3 regions of the Pseudoxanthomonas sp. JBR18 genome follow, and region 2 is predicted to be linked to each of the others. Evidence: predicted binding sites of a transcription regulator. Region 2 holds the regulator's gene; each other region holds the start of a gene.
What was found. Region 2 encodes FliA, which starts transcription of late flagellar genes. Its sites were predicted from a motif close to TAAAGTTTNNCNNNCNNNGGCCGATAA; they were not measured.
Positions count from the first base shown of each region.

Region 1 (4,023 bases), 1.2 Mb from region 2:
CGCATCGTGGTGGCTCGGATACGTTTACCTTCGACATCACCGACTACCTCAAGCCCGGTGACAACGAGCTGGTGGTGCAGGTCACCGATCCCACCTCCGACGGCGCCCAGCCGCGCGGCAAGCAGCAGCTCGACCCCAAGAGCATCTGGTACACACCGGTCAGCGGCATCTGGCAGACGGTGTGGCTGGAGCCGGTGCCCAAGCTGCACATCGAAGACGTCAACATGACTCCGGACATCGATGCCGGCATGCTGGACGTCAACGTCGCGCTCAACCGCAGCGCCAGCGATGCCGACGCGGTGCGGATCACCGCGCGCGACGGCAAGCGCGTGGTGGCCACGCGCGTGGTGCGCGCCAACCGCCGCACGCGCCTGGCGATCCCCGAGGCCAAGCTGTGGTCGCCGGACCGACCCTTCCTCTATGACCTAGATGTGGAACTGGTGTCGGTGCAGCCGCCCTTCGACCAGGCCGACGCCTCCCAGCACCGCCCCAATGGCCGACGCGACGATTCCCTGCTCACCGAGGTCGAGGCGCAGGCCTATGCCAAGGCCAAGGTGGTCGGCACACCGCGTGACCAGGTACGCAGCTACTTCGCCATGCGCAAGAGCTCCATTGGGCCGGGCCCCATCCCGGGCCAGCCGGTGATGCTGCTCAACAACCAGCCGCTGTTCCAGAACGGCACGCTGGATCAGGGCTGGTGGCCCGACGGCCTGCTCACCCCACCGTCGGAAGAGGCGATCGCCTTCGAACTGAAGTTCCTCAAGCGTGCCGGCTTCAACATGTTGCGCAAGCACATCAAGGTCGAGCCGGCGCAGTACTACGCCATGGCCGACAGGCTGGGCATCTTGATCTGGCAGGACATGCCCTCGGGCGAGGAGGAGGACAGCCTGGATCAGTTCGTGCGGCAGGCCTCCAACGACGAGGTGCTGTTCCCCGCGCGCGTCTCCGATGAATTCGAGTACGAGCTGCTGCGCATGATCAGCGACCTGCGTAACCATCCGTCCATCGTCACCTGGGTGGTCAATAACGAAGGTTGGGGCCAATACGCCTCCACGCGCCTGGCCCAGGCGGTCAAGGCGCTGGACCCGAGCCGCGTGGTGAACAAGACCAGCGGTTGGCTGGATACCGGCGATGCCGGTTCGGATCTGTTCGACATCCACACCTACGAGGACGTGCCGCACGTGCCGGAGCGACACACGCACCGGGCCATCGTGATTGGCGAATACGGCGGCATCGGCCTGCCCATCGAGGGCCATCTGTGGTTCCCGGCCAATCGCAACTGGGGATATCAAACGGCCAAGGATCAGGACGATTACCGGCAGCGCTACCAGCGCAAGTTCGCCGAGATCATCCGCCAGGCGCGCGAGGTGGGCCTGAGCGCGGCGGTCTATACCCAGACCACCGACGTGGAAGGCGAGATCAACGGCCTGATGACCTACGACCGCGAGGTGCCCAAGATGCCGGCCGCCGACTTCGCCCGGGTCCACGCGCCGCTGGTCGAAGCGTCCCCGGCAGCGGCCGACTGACGCCTCCCGCGCGACAGGCGTCGGCCCGTCGCGCGTCAACCGCCGCATGCGCCGCGGCACGCCGGACCCCGTGCCTGTCATGGCGCCGTCATCGTTGGGTGATGTGCTTGCGCATCCGCGCCAGGCCTTGCCTGGCTGCGCTTGAAAAAAAGCGCTCAAGTCCGCGCTGGCCGGGCCGATACAGGGGCGTCATTGCGCCTGGTGCCCCTCGATGAAACTCCCCATGCTCACCATTGCGACCAAGCTCCGCGTGAGCCTGATCGCCGTTGTCCTTGGACTTGCCGTGGTCGGCTTTGCCTACTGGCGGGTCAGTGCCGGAACCACGGCGGCCGATACCGAACTGCAGCGCTTCCAGGAGCGGAACGCCACCGTCCAGCGGCTGGCCCAGGCCTTCAACGAGGCGCGCCGGCTGCAGGCCGAGTATGCCCTGTCTTTCTCGGTGGACAGTGGCAAGCGCTTCAACGCCGCGCGCGCCACGCTGCGGCGCGACCTGGCCCAGGCAGCGCTGGGCAAACCGTCTGGCACCGGGCCGGCGGCGACGTTCCAGGCTACGATCAAGGACTACCTCGCCTCGGCCGAGTCGCTGGACGAGCGCATCGCCGAACTGGGGCACGATGCCGATTCCGGACTGCAGGGCGAACTGCGTGAGGCGGTGCATGGCGTGGAGAACGTGCTGGGCCAGTACGACGCGCCGGCCCTGCAAGTCTCCATGCTGACCATGCGCCGGCACGAGAAGGACTTCATCCTGCGTCGCGACCAGAAGTACGCCGACCAGTTGGGGGCCGAGGCCATGCCCTTCGAGCTGCTGCTGCAGAAATCCAGGATCCCCGAGGCCGCGCGCGAACAGATCCGCACGCTCATGCAGCAATATCAGGATCGCTTCATCGCCTATGCCGCTGCCCGTTACGGGGTCGACAGCGAAGTCCAGTCGCTGGACGCGGCCGCGGCCAAGGTGGTGCCCGCCCTGGCCGCGCTCAACAGGCAGCAGGACGCGCTGCTGCAGCAGGGGCGCAAGACGCAGGCCGACGAGCGTGCGTGGATGAACGCGATGTTCTCCATCACCCTGGTCGCCGTCGCGGTTGTTTTGGTGGTGATGCTGGTCCTGCTGCTGCGCGCCATCGTGCGTCCGCTGGAGCAGGCCGTCGCCTTCGCCAGGGACATCGCCGACGATCGCCTCGACAGCCGCCTGGCCATCCACAACCCCAACGATGAACTGGGGACCCTGGGGGCCGCGTTGCAGCACATGCAGGCCAGCCTGCGGCAGCGGATCGAAGGCGAACGCGCCACCGCGCGGGAGAACGCGCGCGTGCGTCAGGCGCTCGACGCGGTCCAGGCCAGCGTCATGGTCACCGATGCACAGGGCATGGTGGTCTACGTCAACGACGCGCTCACCGATGACTTCGCCCGTGCCGGGCTGGGAGGGGAGACCCTGCTGGGCACCCGGGCGGGCGAGTTGGGCACGCAGGTGGCCGCGATGCTGACCGCCGCGTGCGAGCGCGCCGAACCTCAGGCGGGCGAGACCGAACTGTGCATGAGTCATTTCCGCCTGCAGGTCAGCCCGGTGCTGGACAACGGGCAGCTGCTGGGCCTGGCAATGGAATGGCAGGATCGCCGCCTGGAGCGCGTGATCGAGCACGAGGTGGCCGCGCTGGTGGCCGATGCCGCGCGCGGCCATCTGGAGGAGCGCATCGGACTGGACGGCAAGGCGGGCTTCGTGCGGGTCTTGGCCGAAAAGATCAACTTGTTGCTCGACAGCGTCGAGACGCGCCTGCTGGAGGTCACCCGGGTCATGGAGGCCTTCGCGCGCGGCGACCTGCGCGAGCGGATGCGCGGCGATCACCAGGGGCTGTACGCCAGTCTGCGCCAGGGCCTGGATGCGGCGATCGAGCAGGTCGGTGGCATCGTCACCGGCATCCAGGGCTCGGCCGGCGAGGTGCGCGCCTCGGCCGAGGAAATGGCCTCGGGCACCTCGGACCTGTCGGCCCGCACCGAGCGCCAGGCCAGCGATCTGGGGGCGGCCATGCAGCTGATGGACCAGGTCTCCGGCGAGGTCGAACAGAACATCGCCCGCGTGCGCGACACCGTGGCGATGGCGGTCGAGGCCAGCGAGGCGGCGCGCCAGGGGCGGGAGATCGCCCACGCCGCGGTGGCCGGGATGGATCACATCCGGGGCTCGTCGCGGCGCATCGCCGAGATCGTCGCCACGGTCGACGGCCTGGCCTTCCAGACCAACCTGCTGGCCCTCAACGCCGCGGTGGAAGCCGCGCGCGCCGGCAGCCACGGGCGCGGGTTTGCGGTGGTGGCCGGCGAGGTGCGCAACCTGGCACAGCGCTCGTCGGCCTCGGCGCAGGAGATCCGCAAGCTGGTCGATGGCTCGCTGCAGCAGGTCGAGCAGGGCGCCAAGCTGGTGGGTTCCACCGGCGCGACCATGGACGACATCCTCTCGCGCGTGGAGCGCGTGGTCGGCGTGGTCGAGCAGATCAACGCCGCCTCGCAG
Region 1 is NZ_CP116339.1:2,521,546-2,525,568, forward strand. Features, by position in the region: gene PJ250_RS11290 (glycoside hydrolase family 2 protein) at 1-1,526, shown strand, start outside; gene PJ250_RS11295 (methyl-accepting chemotaxis protein) at 1,738-4,023, shown strand, end outside.
Region 1: a site for FliA is predicted at 1,682-1,708, ahead of PJ250_RS11295 (methyl-accepting chemotaxis protein). Genes of this name have one in related genera too.

Region 2 (4,023 bases):
CCGCCGCGCCGCGCCCGTTCGCCGAATACATGCAGCCGGTCCAGCCCCAGGAACTGGCCGCCGCCGCGCCGGCCCCGGCCGTGGCCGCCTTCCCGCGCGATCCGGTCACCGCCCCGCCGGTGGCACCCGCCGTCCCGGCCCCCGCGCCGATCCAGGCAGCGCCCGCGGTCCAGGCCGAGCCGGCGATCATGGCCGCTGCGCCGGTCGCCACTGCCGCCCCGGCACCGGTGGCCGCCGCTCCAGTGGCCCCCCTTCCCGCCGCGCCGGTGTTCCCCAAGCCGCAGGATGACGCCCAACTCAGCCAACTCCGCGACGAGCTGGCCCTGATGCGCCAGATGATCGAGCGTGAGATGAACCGCCTCACCGACGAGCGCCTGCGCGGGTCGCCCGTGCGCGCCCAGGCCCTGGAGCTGATGGACGATTACGGCTTCGATGCCGGCCTGATCCGGGATGTGGTCATGCAGATCCCGGCCGACCTGGAGCTGCACCGCGGCCGCGGCCTGATGCTGGGCCTGTTGTCCCAGCGCCTGCCCATCGCCCACGGCGACCCGCTGGAAGAAGGCGGCGTGATCGCCCTGGTCGGCCCGACCGGCGCCGGCAAGACCACCACCATCGCCAAGCTGGCCTCGCGCTTCCTGCAGACCCATGCCGCCCGCGACATCGCCCTGGTCACCACCGACACCATCCGCGTCGGCGGCCGCGAACAACTGCACAGCTACGGCCGCCAGCTGGGCATCGCGGTGCACGAGGCCGACAGCGACGCCTCCCTGCAGCAGCTGCTGGTGCGCCTGGCCGACTACAAGCTGGTGCTGATCGACACCGCCGGCCTGGGCCAGCGCGACCGCGCCCTGGCCGCCCAGCTGAACTGGCTGCGCGCCTCGCGCACGGTCCGCTCGCTGCTGGTGCTGCCGGCCAATGCCCACTTTTCGGACCTGGACGAGGTGGTGCGCCGCTTCGCCGGGGCCGCGCCGCAGGGCGTGATCCTGACCAAGCTCGACGAGACCGGACGCTTTGGCAGCGCCCTGTCGGTGGTCGTGGATCACCGCCTCCCCATCACCTGGGTGACCGATGGACAGCACGTGCCGGACGACCTGCACCGCGCCAATGCCCCCAGCCTGGTTTTGCGCCTTGAAGATTTGCGGCGCGATGCCGATAAGCCCTGTATCCCGGAGCAGACCCATGCAGTCGCGTGACTACGCCAAGCTGACCAACGCCTTCCCCCTGTCGGCGACCCGACCCGAGCCGCTGGGCCCGGTGCGGACCATCGCCGTGACCGGTGGCAAGGGTGGTGTCGGCAAGACCAACCTGTCGGTCAACCTGTCCATGGCCCTTGCGGACATGGGCAAGCGGACCCTGCTGCTCGACGCCGACCTGGGTCTGGCCAACGTCGACGTGTTGCTGGGCCTGACGCCCCGCTACACGCTGGCCGACCTGGTCGCCGGCCGCTGCACCCTGGAAGAGTCGATCATCGACATGCCCAATGGGCTGATGGTGGTCCCGGCCGCCTCCGGCCGCCGGCACATGGCCGAGCTGGCCCCGGGCCAGCACGTCGGGCTGATCAACGTCTTCTCCGAGCTGGAGCGCGACCTGGATGTCATGGTGATCGACACCGCCGCGGGCATCACCGACAGCGTGCTGACCTTCTGTCAGGCCGCCCAGGATGCGGTGGTGGTGGTCTGTGACGAGCCGGCCTCGATCACCGACGCCTACGCCCTGATCAAGGTCCTCTCGCGCGAGCGCGGCGTGGACCGGGTGCAGATCGTGGCCAACATGGTCCGCGACCCCAACGAAGGCCGCCTGCTGTACGACAAGCTCGGCCGGGTCTGCGAGAAGTTCCTGGGCGATGTGTCACTCAACTATCTGGGCTGCGTGCCGCAGGACGACTGGCTGCGCCTGTCGGTGCAGCGCCAGCAGCCGGTGGTCAGGGCCTACCCGGCCAGCCCCTCGGCCCAGGCCATCGCCGAAATCGCCCGCCGCACCGCCCGCTGGCAGGCCCCGACCGCCCCGCGCGGCAACGTGGAGTTCTTCGTCGAGCGGATGATCCGCCCGGGGGTGGCCGCATGAGCGCCCTGGCCCAGTACCGCGCCGTCCAGCGCAACAACGACAACGACTACATCACCCAGCACGCCGACCTGGTGCGCCGCATCGCCCATCACCTGGCCGCGCGCCTGCCGGCCAGCGTGGAAATCGACGACCTGATCCAGGCCGGGATGATCGGCCTGCTGGAGGCCTCGCGCAGCTACGACGCCGACCAGGGCGCCTCGTTCGAGACCTACGCCTCGATCCGCATCCGCGGTTCGATGATCGACGAGATCCGCCGCGGCGACTGGGTGCCGCGCTCGGTGCATCGCCGCGCCCGCGACGCGGCCGCCGCGATCCGCAAGATCGAGCAGGCCACCGGCCGCGCCGCCGCCCCCAACGAGGTGGCCGCGGCGATGGACATGCCCCTGCCGGACTACATGCGCCTGATGGAAGACGCCTCGCGCGGGCACGTGCTCAGCCTGGAGTCGCGCATCGAGGACCAGGGCGAGCTGGACACCGTCGCCAAGGGCGGGCCCAATCCGCAGCAGATGCTCGAACGGCAGGAATTCGGCCGCGAGCTGGGCAAGGCCATCGCGCAGCTGCCCGAGCGCGAACAGCTGGTGCTCTCGCTCTACTACGAGCAGGAGTTGAACCTGAAGGAAATCGGTGCCGTACTGGGGGTGAGCGAATCGCGCGTCTGCCAGATCCACGGCCAGGCCACCGTGCGCCTGCGCGGTCGCCTCAAGGCATTCGAAATGGCCGATTCCGGCCTCGAAGACGAAGATTAAAGAACCTAGGAGTCAGCGGTGAACAAGAACATGCGGATTTTGATCGTGGACGATTTCTCGACGATGCGACGTATCGTCAAGAATCTGCTCGGCGATCTGGGCTTCACCAACACCGCCGAAGCCGAAGACGGCAACAGCGCCCTGGCGGCGCTGCGGGCATCGCCGTTCGATTTCGTGGTCACCGACTGGAACATGCCCGGCATGACCGGCATCGACCTGCTGCGCAACATCCGCGCCGATGACAAGTTCAAGCACCTACCGGTGCTGATGGTCACCGCCGAGGCCAAGCGCGAGCAGATCATCGAGGCGGCGCAGGCCGGCGTCAGCGGCTACATCATCAAGCCGTTCACCGCCCAGACCCTGGAAGAAAAGCTGGGCAAGATCTTCGAACGCCTGGGAGCGGCCGCCTGATGAACGCCACGACCGAGCGCGGCGCGCTCATCGAGAGCCTGCAGCGGGCCCTGGACGCGCTGGAAAGCGGCGACGAGGGCGCCTGGCGGGTGGAGATCGACACCCTGGCCGCCTGGCGCACCAAGCCGATGATGCAGGGGCTGAGCCGGCTGGCACGCGACCTGGGCCAGGCCCTGGGCGACCTGCCCACCGTGCCGAGCGAAGCCGGCGAGCTGGACGATGCCTGCTCGCGCCTGGACCACGTGGTGGCCATGACCGAACAGGCCAGCCACCGCACCCTAGACCTGGCCGAGGAATGCCGCACCCTGGCCGACCAGCTGCGCGCCGGCGGCCTGAACGCCGACCAGGGCGAAATCCTGGACCGCATCCGCCACAACCTCACCGAGATGGCCCTGGCCCAGAGCTTCCAGGACCTGACCGGACAGATCATCCGCCGCGTGGCCGGCATCGTGCGCCGTGTGCATGAAGGCTTCGGCGCGCTGGGCCTGCCTCCCAAGGAGGGATCGCCGGTGGCCAATGGCCTGGCGGGCCCTGCCCTGGCCGGCCTGGACAAGCACGGCGTGTCCCAGCACGACGCCGATGACCTGCTCTCCAACCTCGGGTTGTAAGCCATGAGCGCCGTTCCCGACGACATCGCTGCCGACTTCATCATCGAGGCCCAGGAAATCCTGGAGCGCCTGGGCGAGCAGCTGGTCGCGCTGGAACAGGCGCCCGGTGATTCGGAGCAACTCAACGCCGTGTTCCGCGGCTTCCACACGCTCAAGGGCGGCGCCGGGTTCCTGGCGATCCACCCGATGGTCGA
Region 2 is NZ_CP116339.1:3,693,322-3,697,344, reverse strand. Features, by position in the region: gene flhF (flagellar biosynthesis GTPase FlhF) at 1-1,193, shown strand, start outside; gene PJ250_RS16745 (MinD/ParA family ATP-binding protein) at 1,180-2,064, shown strand; gene PJ250_RS16740 (RNA polymerase sigma factor FliA) at 2,061-2,810, shown strand; gene cheY (chemotaxis response regulator CheY) at 2,829-3,221, shown strand; gene PJ250_RS16730 (protein phosphatase CheZ) at 3,221-3,829, shown strand; gene PJ250_RS16725 (chemotaxis protein CheA) at 3,833-4,023, shown strand, end outside.

Region 3 (4,023 bases), 1.4 Mb from region 2:
CCATGTCCGCTTATGGTCCCGCTTGGCCTTGCTGGCCTGCGTCGTGTTGTCCGCCGGTGCGGCGCAGGCAGCGCTACCCGTGCAAGGCGTCACCGTGGTCAAGACCTATCCACACGACACCTCGGCCTACACCGAGGGATTGTTCTATCTGGAGGGTGCGCTCTATGAGAGTACCGGGCAGATCGGGGCGTCGGGCATCCGCAAGGTCGCGCTGGACAACGGGCAGGTCCTGCAGCGCGCCGAACTGGCCCCGCCGTATTACGGCGAGGGCATCGTGGCCGCCGGAGACCGGCTGATCCAGCTCACCTGGCGCAGCGGGCAGGGCTTCGTCTACGACCTCAAGACCTTCCAGCCGCAGACGCGCTTCGCCTATCGCGGCGAGGGCTGGGCGCTGACCAGCGATGGGCACAGTCTGTACATGAGCGATGGCACCGCGCAGATCCGGCGGCTGGACCCGCAGACCCTGCAGCAGACCGGCACCATCGAGGTCACCGCCGACGGGCAGCCACTGCGCAATCTCAACGAGCTGGAGTGGATCAAGGGCGAGCTGTGGGCGAACGTCTGGTTGACCACGCGCATCGCCCGCATCGATCCGGCCACGGGCAAGGTGCTGGGCTGGGTCGAGCTGGCGCCGCTGGTGCCGCCGCGCGACACGCTGGAGGACCCGATCAACGACGTGGCCAACGGCATCGCCTACGACGCCGCGCACGATCGCATCTTCGTCACCGGCAAGCAGTGGCCCACGCTTTACGAGATCGAGCTGGCGCCGGCCCAGTAGGACGCATGGCGCGACGCGAGGCCGCAGGCGTTGTGCCGTTGGCGCGCCACAGGCGCCAGCGGGATGCCCTCAGTCGCTGACCACGCGGTTGCGGCCGTCGCGCTTGGCGGTATAGAGCGCCTTGTCGGCGTTGGTCAGCAGGGCTTCGATGCTGGGGAAGGCATGGGCGCTGTCCTGGGTGGCCACGCCCGCCGAGAAGGTCACGTGTAGCGGCTGCTGGTCGATGATGGTCATCGGCAGGCGGCCGACCTCGGCCAGGATGCGCCGCACCACGTTGGCCGAGGTGGCCGCGTCGATGCCGGGCAGCACGATCATGAATTCCTCGCCGCCGTAGCGGGCCACGATGTCGCTGCCGCGCAGGTAGACCTGCAGGGCCTGGGCGAAATTGCGCAGCACCTCGTCGCCGACCAGGTGGCCCCAGCGGTCATTGACCTGCTTGAAGTCGTCCAGGTCGATGAAGGCGACCGACAGCGGCCAACCGTGGCGCTGGGCGGCCTCGAATTCCTTGCCGAGCACGTGCTCGAGCTGGGCGCGATTGAAAATGCCGGTGAGCGGATCGCGGCGGGCCTCCTCGGTGAGGCGGCGGGCGCGGCCTTCGAATTCCTCGGCGGCTTCGCGCGCGCGCGCGGCCTCCTGCAGGTCGCGCATCGCGCGCAGCTGGGCCAGCTCCCGGGCATCGTCCAGGATGGCCCGCAGCTGCGAGGGGCTGGAGATGTGCACCTCGAAGACCTCGCAGACATCGGCCAGCATCGTGCGCACATCCTCCACGACGCCGTTGAACGTATCCGGGCCCAGCGACAGATGGGTCATGCAGGAGGCCTGGGCTTCCAGGTGCGCCTGTTCGGTGTCCTGGCCCATCCAGATGTCGGCGATCAGGCCGGACACCCGCACGCAGGCCTGGAAGGGCGGTAGCTGTACCTGCGCCAGCGCTTCGCTTTGTCCGATGGCGTCGGTTAGCAGCTCGGGTAGGTTCCAGTGCCGGGCCAGCAGGGCGCCGATCTCGGCGTGGTCGGCGCCGTAGGTCTCGCGTTCGCTCAGCAGCAGGTTGGTATTGTCCAGCGCCTGCTCGAGCAGGGCCTGGTATTCGCCGGGGAACAGCTGGCACAGCGCCAGCACCCCGATGTCCTGCAGCAGGCCGGCCAGCATCAGTTCTTCCAGCTGGCGCAAGCCGACACGCTCGCCGAGCAGGCGGGCGGCCAGCGCGGCGACCACGCAGCGCTTCCAGACGCGCTCGCGCGGGCAGTTGCTCTCCGGCTGGGACATCTGCCGCGACAGGGTGAAGCCCAGGGCCAAGGTCAGGGTGGCGTTGAGTCCCAGCAGCGACAAGGCCTGGGTGAGATTTTCCACACGCTGGCGGGCGGCGTAGAGCGGCGAATTGGCCACGCGCAGCATGCGCGCGCTCAGCGCAGGATCCTTGCCGATCAGGTTCGAAGCCGTTGCCATCATCGCGTCCGGGTCCTGCGCCAGCCGCAGCAACTGCAGTGCCACGCCTGGAGGACTGGGCAGCCCTCGGCAGTGCTGCAGTTCGCGTTGGAGGTCGGTACGCATGTCGGGGCGCGGAGCGTTCTCTCGGGGGACGAGCTGGGGCGCCGAATCGTGCGGCGCCAAGATGATGCGTCAAGAATAGCGGCGCGTGGAGCTAAAACTTTAGATCGGGTGCGATGGTTATCCTTGTCGGTCGACTGCTTTCCCTAAAGGGTGTCTCCATGGATGACGGTCACGGCGTCCGTATCGAAGCGCGCACGATCCCCGTGCCGACCTCGATCAGCGCGCATGCACGCGAGTACTTGCGTGACAAGGTCGCTGCCGATGGGGTGCCGCACAACGCCAGGATCGCCGTGCCGGCAGCGGACGACTCCGAGGGATGGATCCGCATGCAGGCGGCGGTGGAGCAGCACTATGCCCAGGCGCTGGCCGCGGCGGCCGGGCGCGTGCGTGCCCAGGCGCGGACCCTGCAGGTGGGCACGGCGACCGTGCACCTGGCCACGCCCGTCGAGCCGCAGGACCCGGATGCGGCACTGATCGAGTTGCACGGCGGGGCGTTGGTGTTCGGTGGCGGCCAGGCGTGCAGGATCGGCGCCTGTGTCCAGGCCGATCTGCACGGACTGGCCTGCTACGGCGCGGATTACCGGATGCCGCCGGCGCATCCCTATCCAGCCGCGCTAGATGACTGCCTGGCGGTCTACCGCGCGGTCCTGGCGCGACACGACGCCGCGCGCGTGGTGATCAGCGGACGCTCGGCCGGCGGCAGTCTGGCCGCGGCGATGCTCCAGCGCGCCCGCGACGAGGGTCTGCCGCTGCCGGCCGGCCTGGTGCTGCTTTCGCCCGAGGTGGACCTGACCGAGTCGGGTGACAGCTTCCAGGTCAACCGCACGGTGGATGTGGTGCTGCCCGGCTCGCTGATGGCGCAGAACCTGCTCTATGCGGGTGGGGCGGACCTGGCCGACCCGCGGCTGTCGCCGTTGTTCGGCCGCTTCGACGGGTTCCCGCCGACCTTCCTGCAGAGTGGGACGCGCGATCTGTTCCTGTCCAACACCGTGCGCCTGCACCGCGCGCTGCGCCGGGCGGATGTCGATGCGCAGCTGCATGTGTTCGAGGCGATGCCGCATGGCGGCTTCAATGGCGCGCCGGAGGACGAGGAGCTGGCCCGGGAAGTGGCGGCATTCGTGCGCCGGGTGCTGGGCCGGGCACCGACTTGACGGGAATTTGGCCGATGGCCTGGCCAGGCCCGCCGAGGACGCCTGTACCCTGATCGACCCTCCCGCTCATGTTCTTGCCCGTCATGTCCGCACCGCGTCCCAGCTTCAGCTACCGCCTCGCCTTCCGCCCGCTCGACGCGCAGATGAGTTCGGCGGAGCTGGCCAGCACGGTGCAGCGTGCATTGCTGGCGCTGGGCGATCCCCGGCACCGGGTGTCCATCGTCAAGATCCATCGCCCCCCGCGGCAGGACGGCGAGGGCCTGTATGTGGAAGCGGTGGCCGCCGGCCCGGAGCGCTGGTACCTGGAGGCCGACGACGCGCTGCAGGCCCAGGGGCTGCGGACCGAACTGCTGTACTGAGCACACGGCCACGCGCAGCCTGTTAGTGCGCATACCCCTGTAACGCCACGGCTGTTCGCCCAGGCCGGGTGGGCGGATAAAGCACGCTGACTTCAGACAGGCGCTGCTGCCATGCGTGTTTTCCTCACCGGTGCGACCGGTTTCATCGGCTCCCACGTCATCCCCGAACTCCTCGCCGCAGGCCACC
Region 3 is NZ_CP116339.1:527,015-531,037, reverse strand. Features, by position in the region: gene PJ250_RS02575 (glutaminyl-peptide cyclotransferase) at 1-778, shown strand, start outside; gene PJ250_RS02570 (GGDEF domain-containing protein) at 848-2,326, opposite strand; gene PJ250_RS02565 (alpha/beta hydrolase) at 2,485-3,477, shown strand; gene PJ250_RS02560 (hypothetical protein) at 3,561-3,836, shown strand; gene PJ250_RS02555 (SDR family oxidoreductase) at 3,948-4,023, shown strand, end outside.
Region 3: a site for FliA is predicted at 2,402-2,428, ahead of PJ250_RS02570 (GGDEF domain-containing protein). Genes of this name have one in related genera too.